One region of the Priestia sp. TSO9 genome, then DNA from elsewhere that is predicted to be linked to it. Evidence: predicted binding sites of a transcription regulator. Region 1 holds the regulator's gene; each other region holds the start of a gene.
The links. The regulator Rex, encoded in region 1, represses fermentation and respiration genes when NADH is low (regulators of the CRP and FNR family bind a similar motif). The targets are predictions, from matches to a motif close to TTGTGAAATATTTCACAA.
Positions count from the first base shown of each region.

Region 2: LJC66_RS26070 (AtpZ/AtpI family protein) is a predicted target of Rex. The motif match lies at 1,785-1,802, and genes of this name have one in related genera.
Region 3: nirB (nitrite reductase large subunit NirB) is a predicted target of Rex. The motif match lies at 884-901, and genes of this name have one in related genera.

Region 1 is NZ_JAJEKD010000005.1:5,072-8,259, forward strand. Features, by position in the region: gene LJC66_RS01140 (ABC-F family ATP-binding cassette domain-containing protein) at 1-454, opposite strand, end outside; gene LJC66_RS01145 (redox-sensing transcriptional repressor Rex) at 913-1,551, shown strand; gene tatA (twin-arginine translocase TatA/TatE family subunit) at 1,605-1,790, shown strand; gene tatC (twin-arginine translocase subunit TatC) at 1,806-2,561, shown strand; gene LJC66_RS01160 (YdiK family protein) at 2,587-2,814, opposite strand; gene LJC66_RS01165 (CPBP family intramembrane glutamic endopeptidase) at 2,811-3,188, opposite strand, start outside.
Region 2 is NZ_JAJEKD010000016.1:224,959-228,146, reverse strand. Features, by position in the region: gene LJC66_RS26075 (S8 family serine peptidase) at 1-1,718, shown strand, start outside; gene LJC66_RS26070 (AtpZ/AtpI family protein) at 2,016-2,237, shown strand; gene LJC66_RS26065 (ATP synthase subunit I) at 2,244-2,615, shown strand; gene atpB (F0F1 ATP synthase subunit A) at 2,634-3,188, shown strand, end outside.
Region 3 is NZ_JAJEKD010000009.1:538,203-541,390, forward strand. Features, by position in the region: gene LJC66_RS05465 (SGNH/GDSL hydrolase family protein) at 1-400, shown strand, start outside; gene nirB (nitrite reductase large subunit NirB) at 1,124-3,188, shown strand, end outside.

The sequences.
Region 1 (3,188 bases):
CGTGAAGAATAGACCGTGTATCCGCTTCATATTGATAGCCGCCTAAATCTTTGAACGTTACTTGAAGCTGGTCGTACTCTTTGGTTAGTTTTTCGTATTGAACTGAATCATTAAAAATGTCTGGATCACCCATCTTCGTTTCAAGCGTACGTAATTCTTTTTCCATTTTCTTTAACGGAGCAAAGACCGTCATCATTTCTTCCCATATGGAGAGTGTTGACTCAAGAACTGTATCTTGTCCCATATAATCAATGGAAACACCTTTAGGTTTAATAATTTCTCCGCTGTCATAAGAAAGCTGCTCAGCAATAATTTTTAATAAAGTTGATTTACCAGCACCGTTTCGTCCCACTAGGGCAATGCGGTCTTTTGATTGTACTTCTAACTTTATATTCGATAAAATGGGTTCTGCCCCATAGTATTTTGTAATACCGTTCAATTGTAGAATAATCATTTTTTCACCTCTAGTAGTATATCCATAGTGTATTTTAACATATTTTCAACTACAAGTTCTTCTTACAAGCGTTTGTAATTTGTAGAGGGACAAGGACAAATGATGAAGCGAATGTTTTGATTCATGAAATAAAATGATTTTACCTGCACATTTTATACAGGATACTATGTTAAAATAAGAGATAAGTGCATCTCTGAACTTATATATGATGGATGTAGAAAACCCGTCATGACTAACAAACGAATCCTTTGAAGGGCACATTGCTTCGTTCTAGCTACCGACTTTAAGTAGTGCTGGATAGACAAAAGGCGTCGGGGTGTGAAGCGGAGTATATATAAAACAAGAGAAAAGAGAGAGAATTGGAAGCGCTACCTCAAAGCGGTTGAGGCTTTGTGAAAGGTAATGCAATATGACTTGAAAATGTTAGTAACGACATACATGAACTGAGGGGGTACAACGTGAACACTGAACAATTAAAAATACCACAAGCAACGGCTAAACGATTGCCGCTTTATTATCGTTTTTTAAAAAACTTGCATGCTTCTGGTAAACAGCGTGTTTCGTCAGCGGAGTTAAGTGAGGCAGTGAAAGTTGATTCTGCTACTATTCGCCGGGATTTTTCTTACTTTGGAGCATTAGGGAAAAAGGGATACGGCTACAATGTGAATTATTTACTTACATTTTTCCGTAAAACGTTAGACCAAGATGAAGTAACGAAAGTAGCACTGATTGGCGTAGGGAATCTGGGAACGGCCTTTTTAAATTATAATTTTATTAAAAATAATAACACCAAAATTGAGTGCGCTTTTGATGTGATAGAAGATAAAGTCGGTACAAAAGTAGGCGACGTGCCGGTTTATCACCTTGACCAATTGGAAGATTATATGAGTGATGATATCTCAGTGGCGATTTTAACCGTTCCTGCCACTGTTGCTCAGCAAATTACCGATCGTTTAGTGAGTTGCGGAATTAAAGGGATTCTAAACTTTACTCCTGCACGCTTAAACGTACCGGATGAGATTCGACTGCACCATATTGATCTTGCTGTAGAATTACAGTCGCTTGTCTACTTTTTGAAAAATTATCCTGTTGAATAAGGCGGACTATGTTACGATTTCCTTAAGTCTAAATTAATAAGGAGAGTGGGAATATGGGGATTGGAGCAGGCAGTTGGATTATTATTGCGATTGTAGCACTGCTTATTTTTGGACCGAAACGGTTACCGGAGCTAGGAAGATCAGTGGGCCAAACGCTTAGAGAGTTTAAGCATGCCGCTAGCGGTGCATCAGAAGATCGTGAAAAAGATAAACAGCGTCAAGTAGATGACAAAGAGTAAGAGGGTGATCATAGTATGACCGAACAAGAAATGTCAATATATGATCATATAGGAGAGCTGCGAAAACGCATTTTAATTGTTTTATTTTTCTTTGTGATTGCCACAATTGGCGGCTTCTTTATAGCGGATAAGGTCATTGTCTATTTACAGCATGCTGATGAGGCAAAAAATTTAACGATGAATGCATTTAGGCTAACAGATCCAGTTAAGATTTATATGCAGTTTGCTGTTATTATCGGCTGTGTACTTGCAGCTCCTGTTGCACTGTATCAACTCTGGGCATTTATTAGTCCTGGTTTATATGAAAAAGAGCGGAAGGTAACGCTTGGATATATTCCTGTTTCCATTTTTCTCTTTATCGGCGGTGTCTCTTTTTCTTATTTTGTGTTGTTTCCATTTGTCGTCGATTTTATGACGCGCGTTTCTGATGAGCTGAATGTAAACCAAGTGATTGGCATTAATGAATACTTTTCTTTTTTAATGCAGCTCACACTGCCTTTTGGCCTGTTGTTTCAGCTTCCTGTCGTCGTGATGTTTTTGACGAGATTAGGAATTATCACGCCTATGTTTTTATCTCAAATTCGAAAATATGCCTATTTCGTACTGCTAGTTATTGCCGCACTTATTACACCACCGGAATTGCTCTCGCACATGATGGTGACAGTGCCGCTCTTAATTTTGTATGAAATCAGCATCATTATTTCCCGCATTTCGTATCGCAAAGTGTTAAAGGCAAGGGCAGAGCAAGAAAGAGAAGATGTTAGTATGTAAAAAAACCACTGAAACAGTGGTTTTTTTATTTAGATGAATCATCTTGATTTTTATATTGCTGCTGCAATTTTTTAATTTTGTAGTGCAAGATAAAGATGCGAACCGCAAACCTGAAATCGAATGCGGCTACGAGTGCAAATAAGATTGTGGGGAAATTCCACACGGTTTCCTGAGCATTTTGAATTGCCAAGTAAGTAAATAAAATCCCCATAATAATATAAATAAACCCTCGTGTTAAAGGGATATTCTTCATAAAAACATGCCTCCAAAAATAAACTGCATTTGTTCTGCTTGTTTTTGCATTTCTATAATTTTATCTGCAAAAATAGTTTGAGATAAAATAACGATTGTATTCATCAAAACATGAGCAATAATAGGTACAACAATTAGTCTTGTTCTTGCATAAAGGAATGCAAATACAAATCCCATGGCTGTATACACAAGTAAATGTTTAAAATCCCAGTGTACCGCAGCGAAAATAAGGGAACTAATAAATGCAGAGATAAAGAAATTGTATCGTTTGTGAAGAGAGCCGAAAATAATCTTTCGGAAAATAATCTCTTCTAGTATTGGTCCAATAACAGATGTAACGACAATAAGGAACGGTGTTGCTTTAACAAGGTTAAC
Region 2 (3,188 bases), on a different contig from region 1:
ATGTAATAGATAAAGACTATGAACCGATGGAAACCACTCGCGAGCAAGGAGAGCCTACTCTGCATGGCACTCATGTAGCTGGTATTATTGCAGCAAATGGAAATATTAAAGGTGTAGCACCTCAATCGGAGATCTACGCATACCGAGCTCTTGGACCAGGAGGAGCTGGAACGTCTGAAAGTGTTATTCTAGCTATCGAAAAAGCAATTCAAGATGATGTAGATATTATTAATTTATCATTAGGAAATGATGTGAATGGCCCGGATTTACCAACAAGCTTAGCGTTAGATCGAGCTGTTGAAAAAGGAATTGTAACGGTTACATCCAGCGGCAATTCAGGTCCAGGTTTATGGACGGTGGGCTCTCCGGGTACAGCGGGAAAAGCTATTTCCGTTGGCGCTTCTGTTTCCCCGACAACAGTTCAATTTCTAACAATTGGATTTAACAAAGAAAAAATTATGATGGCGCCAGTAGAAGGGTCTCATCCATGGAAGTTTAATCAAACGCTGCGTGTAATAAATGAACAATACTCCAAAGAGCAAAAGCATGCGTTGGGCAACGTCATTTTGCTAAAAGCAGAAGGAAATGCGGTTGAAAAAAAGATTAAACAAGCTGAACAGGCAGGAGCAAAAGCCGTTATTTTATATAGTCCGACTGAAAAAAGCATAATCGGTAAACTAAAAGAGTCAGTAAATATTCCAGTGATATGGGTAAGTAAAAAAAGCGGTGATACCATTAATCAACACATTCAGTCTCAACAGCCATACTTACGCACTGGCAAGCAAGTGGTTCAAGACTTGCTTACATCTTTCAGTTCAAGAGGGCCTGTAACGACTACTTGGGGAATCAAGCCGGACGTCGTCGCACCTGGTTACTTCATTAATAGTACAGTTCCCGGCGGATATGAACGCATGCATGGCACAAGTATGGCTGCGCCCCATGTAGCTGGAGCGTGCGCTCTTATTTTACAAGCTCACCCGAACTGGTCTCCTGAACAAGTCAAAGCTTCATTGATGAACACAAGTAAAGTAATGCACCAGCTAAACGGTCAAACGTATCGCGTATATGAACAAGGAGCCGGGAGAATTCAACTAGCAAAAGCTGTCACAGCAGACTCTTTATTTTATCCATCTTCTTTATCTTTCGGTATTTTTACGCGCCCATCAAAAAAAGTCTTATCATTTAAAATTGATAACCAGTCTGATAAAGCAAAAACGTATCGCTTAAACGTTCCGAAAAGGGATGAAGGAGTGAACTGGGATATTCCATTACCCGTCACGGTGCAGCCCCATCAGACAAAAGAAATAGCTGTCACTTTATCGGTGCAGCCCCGTTTTAAAAATAAAGGTATATATGACGGATATTTGGAAATAAATGATTCACGTGAAACATTTTCGCTTCCTTATATGTACATGGTTAGCATTCCAGATTATCCTCGTGTCATGGGATTGCAAGTAGCAGCGGAAAAAGAGAAAAATACGTATAGCTATGAACTGTTTTTGCCTGAAGGAGCAGATGAGTTAGGCGTTGCTCTTTTTGATAAGCAGTCTTTACAGTTTATATCGTATTTAGATGTTGACGTTGATGTAGAAAGAGGCATGAGAAAACGAGAAATAACGATTGATGAATCGCTTGTACCGGGGGCGTACCAAATATTTGCATTTGTGAAAAAGCATAGACAAGAGCAGGTTGTACACAGTACAATAACGATTGAATGAACCTCTTTAAATGTTTTCATTTGAAGAGGTTTTATGTGTGGCAGAAATGTGAACAATAAGAAGAGATTGTGAAGTTTTTAGCTTAAACACATTGACATTAAATATACGCTATTGTATGCTTACAGGGAATATAAATGATAAGGTTTTCAACCTGTGAAAACCGTTGATATTTCTGCGTATTTTATTAGCTGTTTTTACCTTTTTTAGCAATTTTTTTTGCCTTTCTATCATATATTGAGCTATAACAACGATAGAGAATTCGGAAAAAAGAAAATTTTGCAAAAGGGGTATGAGCTTATGAAAGATCGCAACCGTCATCCTTTGCAAGCGATGGCATTAGTGTCAATCATTCTATCACAGTTAGCAGGTTCAGTCTTAATTGGCTTATTCTCTGGGAGATGGGCTGATCAATGGCTTGATACCGAACCACTATTTTTGATTTTAGGCCTTCTTTCAGGGCTAGCAGCAGGTGTTTTTATGATGCTGCGGACAGTCCACCATTTTTTTTCAGGAGATTAATAATTCATGCAGGATTTGCAGCACGTTTTTCCAAGACTTCGTTCATACATATTGTATTTGTTAGCATTATACGTTCTCGGCTGGGGATTTACAAGTTATAAGGCTGTTTTTGCAGGTTTAATTTTAGGAACCGCCCTGAGTTTGTATAATTTGTGGAACTTGGTAAGAAAGTTTGAGCAGTTTGGACAGGCGTTGGATGAGGGGAAAAAGCCCCGTTCAATTGGGACTGTTGTAAGATTTGCAACAGCTGCTCTCGCAGTTGTGATTACCATCTCTTATCCAAAAACCTTTCATATTATTAGTGTAGTTGTGGGATTAATGACGTATTATGTTGTCATTATCATAGATTTAGTTGTTCAAAATATGCGTAGAAGATAGAAAGAGAGGTGAACACAGTTGGGTCATGAATCACCAACTATAGAGTTTCTAGGCCTTACTTTTAGTCAAAGTAACTTGCTTATGGTTACCGTAGCTTCTGTTATTGTATTCTTAATTGCAGTTTTATGTACTCGTACTCTTGCTATGAAGCCAAGCGGTGCACAAAACTTTATTGAATGGGTCTTAGATTTTGTTAAAGGACTCGTTAATAGCAATATGGATTGGAAAACAGGTGGCCGCTTTTTGACGCTAGGTGTAACTTTACTTATGTACATTTTTGTGTCAAATATGTTGGGTCTTCCATTTGCCATCGTGATTGACCATAACTTATGGTGGAAATCGCCAACCGCTGATCCAGCAATTACGCTGACGTTAGCCGTTATGGTAGTTGTACTATCACATTATTATGGTATTAAAATGCGAGGTTTCTCTGCATACACGAAAGATTACTTCAAGCCAATGGCATTTTTATTCCCGCTTAAGATTATCGAGGAGTTTGCCAATACGTTAACGCTTGGCCTTCGTCTTTACGGTAATATTTATGCTGGGGAAATTTTGTTAAGCTTGCTAGCT
Region 3 (3,188 bases), on a different contig from region 1:
AACAACGGATGAGCTTTTATCCGCACATATTGCCGATCAAATTGATCAACTTCAGCCAAACATTATTCTGTTTGAAGCACCTCTTAAAAATGACTATCAGCACCTTATGCTAGACGAGACGCTTCAAAATACAGACAAGCTGATTCATCAGCTTAAAGACTTGAAAAAAACCCTTATGATTCAGCCGTCACAGCCATATATTTCACAAACTGAGTCCTACGAAGAAGGGGTAGAAGCGATCAGAGGAGTATCTGAAGCAAACTGGGTATATTATATGAATCACTCGCTCATTTGGCCGTTTCATTTAGGAGAGTATATAAATAAAGACAGCGGTAATTTAACGAAAAAAGGAAATGAGGTGTGGGGAGAGTACGTTGTGAATTGGTTTACGGGAAAATAAAAAACAAGCCCTCTTTCTTTTGAAAGAGGGCTTGTTTTTTACAATTTTGCTAGATTGTGACTTTTCTTTGTTTTATAGTAGTAATTTTTGGTGTCTTTGCACTTATAAAGTTTAAAGCCAAAAATCTCTAAAGGAGTCCAAACCTTTTTGATGTTTACGAGTGGCATTATGATTCCCCATTCTGTTCTTTATAGAGTTTATATTAATTCATTATAGAGAACTTAAGGGGGATAGTAAATACTATAAAGAACAGTTTATCTAAAAAGTTCTTTATAAAGAATTTTTTGGAATAATTATTGTTGGTACATAAACATTTAGATTTCTTGGTCTGCAATACCCGCAATAATCAGTTTGCATGCTGATAAAAGATAGATGACAAGATACTAACTCACGTCATTAAAAAAAGACTATCAAATTATTGATCATTTTCCATAGGAGTGATTTTTATCATAGCTCCGGTTATTTATTCTTGCTACATTAATGTTGTGAAAAACATCACAAAATGATATGTAAAGGATGATCCAAATTAAAGGTAATTAAACCACTTTTTTTTTACTTGCTGTTAAAGCAATGGAATCGCATACATATCATAACTATGTTAGATAACCTAACACATAAGTTGAACGATTCAGAAAATTCATATATCTTAAATGTATCTTTAAAGATGCATAGAAAATATATCTTTGAAACAAGCAGGTATAGACGCCAGGGGAGGAATGAAAGATGCAAAAAAAGAAACTCGTATTGATTGGAAATGGAATGGCTGGAGTTCGAGCGATTGAAGAAGTATTGAAGGTTTCAAGCGAAGCGTTTGAAATTACGATTTTCGGAAGCGAGCCGCATCCGAACTATAATCGTATTTTACTATCAAAAGTGCTGCAAGGAGATACGAATGTTGAAGACATTACGTTAAACGATTGGAACTGGTATCAAGAAAACAATATTACATTATATACGGGCGAAACGGTTACTAGTATTGATTCAGTAAAAAAAGAAGTAGCGACAAACAGCGGCAGAGTAGAATCGTATGATGAGTTGATTTTAGCAACGGGCTCTCTTCCTTTTATTCTTCCGATTCCAGGGTCTGATAAAAAAGGAGTTACGGCTTTTCGAGATATAAAAGACACGGACGAAATGCTGCAGGCTTCTCAGCAGTATAAAAAAGCAGCGGTTATTGGAGGCGGACTGCTTGGATTAGAAGCAGCGCGCGGACTGTTAAATTTGGGAATGGACGTATCTGTGATTCATTTAGCTCCGTATTTAATGGAACGTCAGCTTGATCCAACAGCCGGCAAATTGCTTCAAAATGAATTAGAAAAACAAGGCATGAAGTTTTTGCTTGAAAAACAAACGGCGAAAATCGTCGGCGATGAGCGAGTTGAAGGATTATCTTTTAAGGACGGGACGTTTTTAGAAGCTGATTTAGTCGTGATGGCCGTTGGAATTAAGCCAAACGTTCAGCTTGCAAAAGAAGCGGGATTTACCGTAAATCGAGGAATTGTCGTGAATGACTATATGCAAACGGATATTCCAAACATCTACGCGGTTGGAGAATGTGCAGAGCATAGAGGAATGGTATATGGATTAGTAGCACCTTTGTATGAACAAGGAAAAGCATTAGCAAAAGCGATTTGCGGGGCAGAAAAAGTCCCTTATGAAGGATCGGTTTTATCCACGCAGCTAAAAGTATCAGGTGTTGAAGTGTTCTCCGCAGGAGACTTCACGGAAGATGAAGAGAAAAAAGCAATCAAAGTGTTCGATGAACAAGACGGCATTTATAAAAAGCTTGTTTTGCGAGGGAATCAAATCGTAGGAGCCGTTCTTTTTGGAGACAGCAGCGACGGAAATCGACTGTTTTCAATGATTCAAAAGCAAGAAAATGTATCCGATGTCGCAAAAGTGTCGATTTTACAGCCATCTGGCGGTAACGCGGGTGAAAGCTTAGTAGCAAGCATGAGCGCCGATGATATTATTTGCGGCTGTAACGGCGTAACAAAAGGTACGATTGTGGAAGCTATCCAAAAACAAGGATGCTCATCGGTTGATGAAATCAAAGCTTGTACAAGTGCCTCTCGTTCTTGCGGAGGATGTAAACCGCTTGTAGCGGAAGTGCTTCAGCATACTCTTGGCGCTGACTTTGACGCTACGGCTCAAAAAGAAGCGATTTGCGGCTGTACGACTCTGTCACGAGATGAAGTTGTCGAAGAAATCAAAGCAAAAGGCCTTTCGCATACGCGTGAAGTGATGAATGTGCTCGGCTGGAATAATGAGGAAGGCTGTTCGAAATGCCGTCCGGCGCTAAATTATTATTTAGGTATGGTGAATCCAATCGGATACGTTGACGAACGGGAATCGCGATTTGTGAATGAACGCATGCACGCAAATATTCAAAAAGACGGCACGTATTCTGTTGTTCCTCGCATGTACGGAGGTGTTACAAATGCAGAAGATTTACGGAAAATTGCCGATGTTGTTGATAAATATGAAATTCCGCTCGTAAAAGTGACGGGTGGTCAGCGTCTTGATTTGTTTGGTGTTAAAAAAGAAGATTTGCCTAGCGTATGGGAAGAGTTAGATATGCCTTCTGGCTATGCGTACGGTAAGTCGCTGAGGACGGTGAAAACATGCGTGGGCGAACAGTTTTGCCGTTTTGGTACGCAGGATTCAATGGGCGTTGGAATTGCGCTTGAGAAAAAATTTGAAGGACTATGGACGCCTCATAAAGTGAAAATGGCTGTATCTGCTTGTCCGAGAAGCTGTGCTGAGTCAGGTATTAAAGATATTGGCT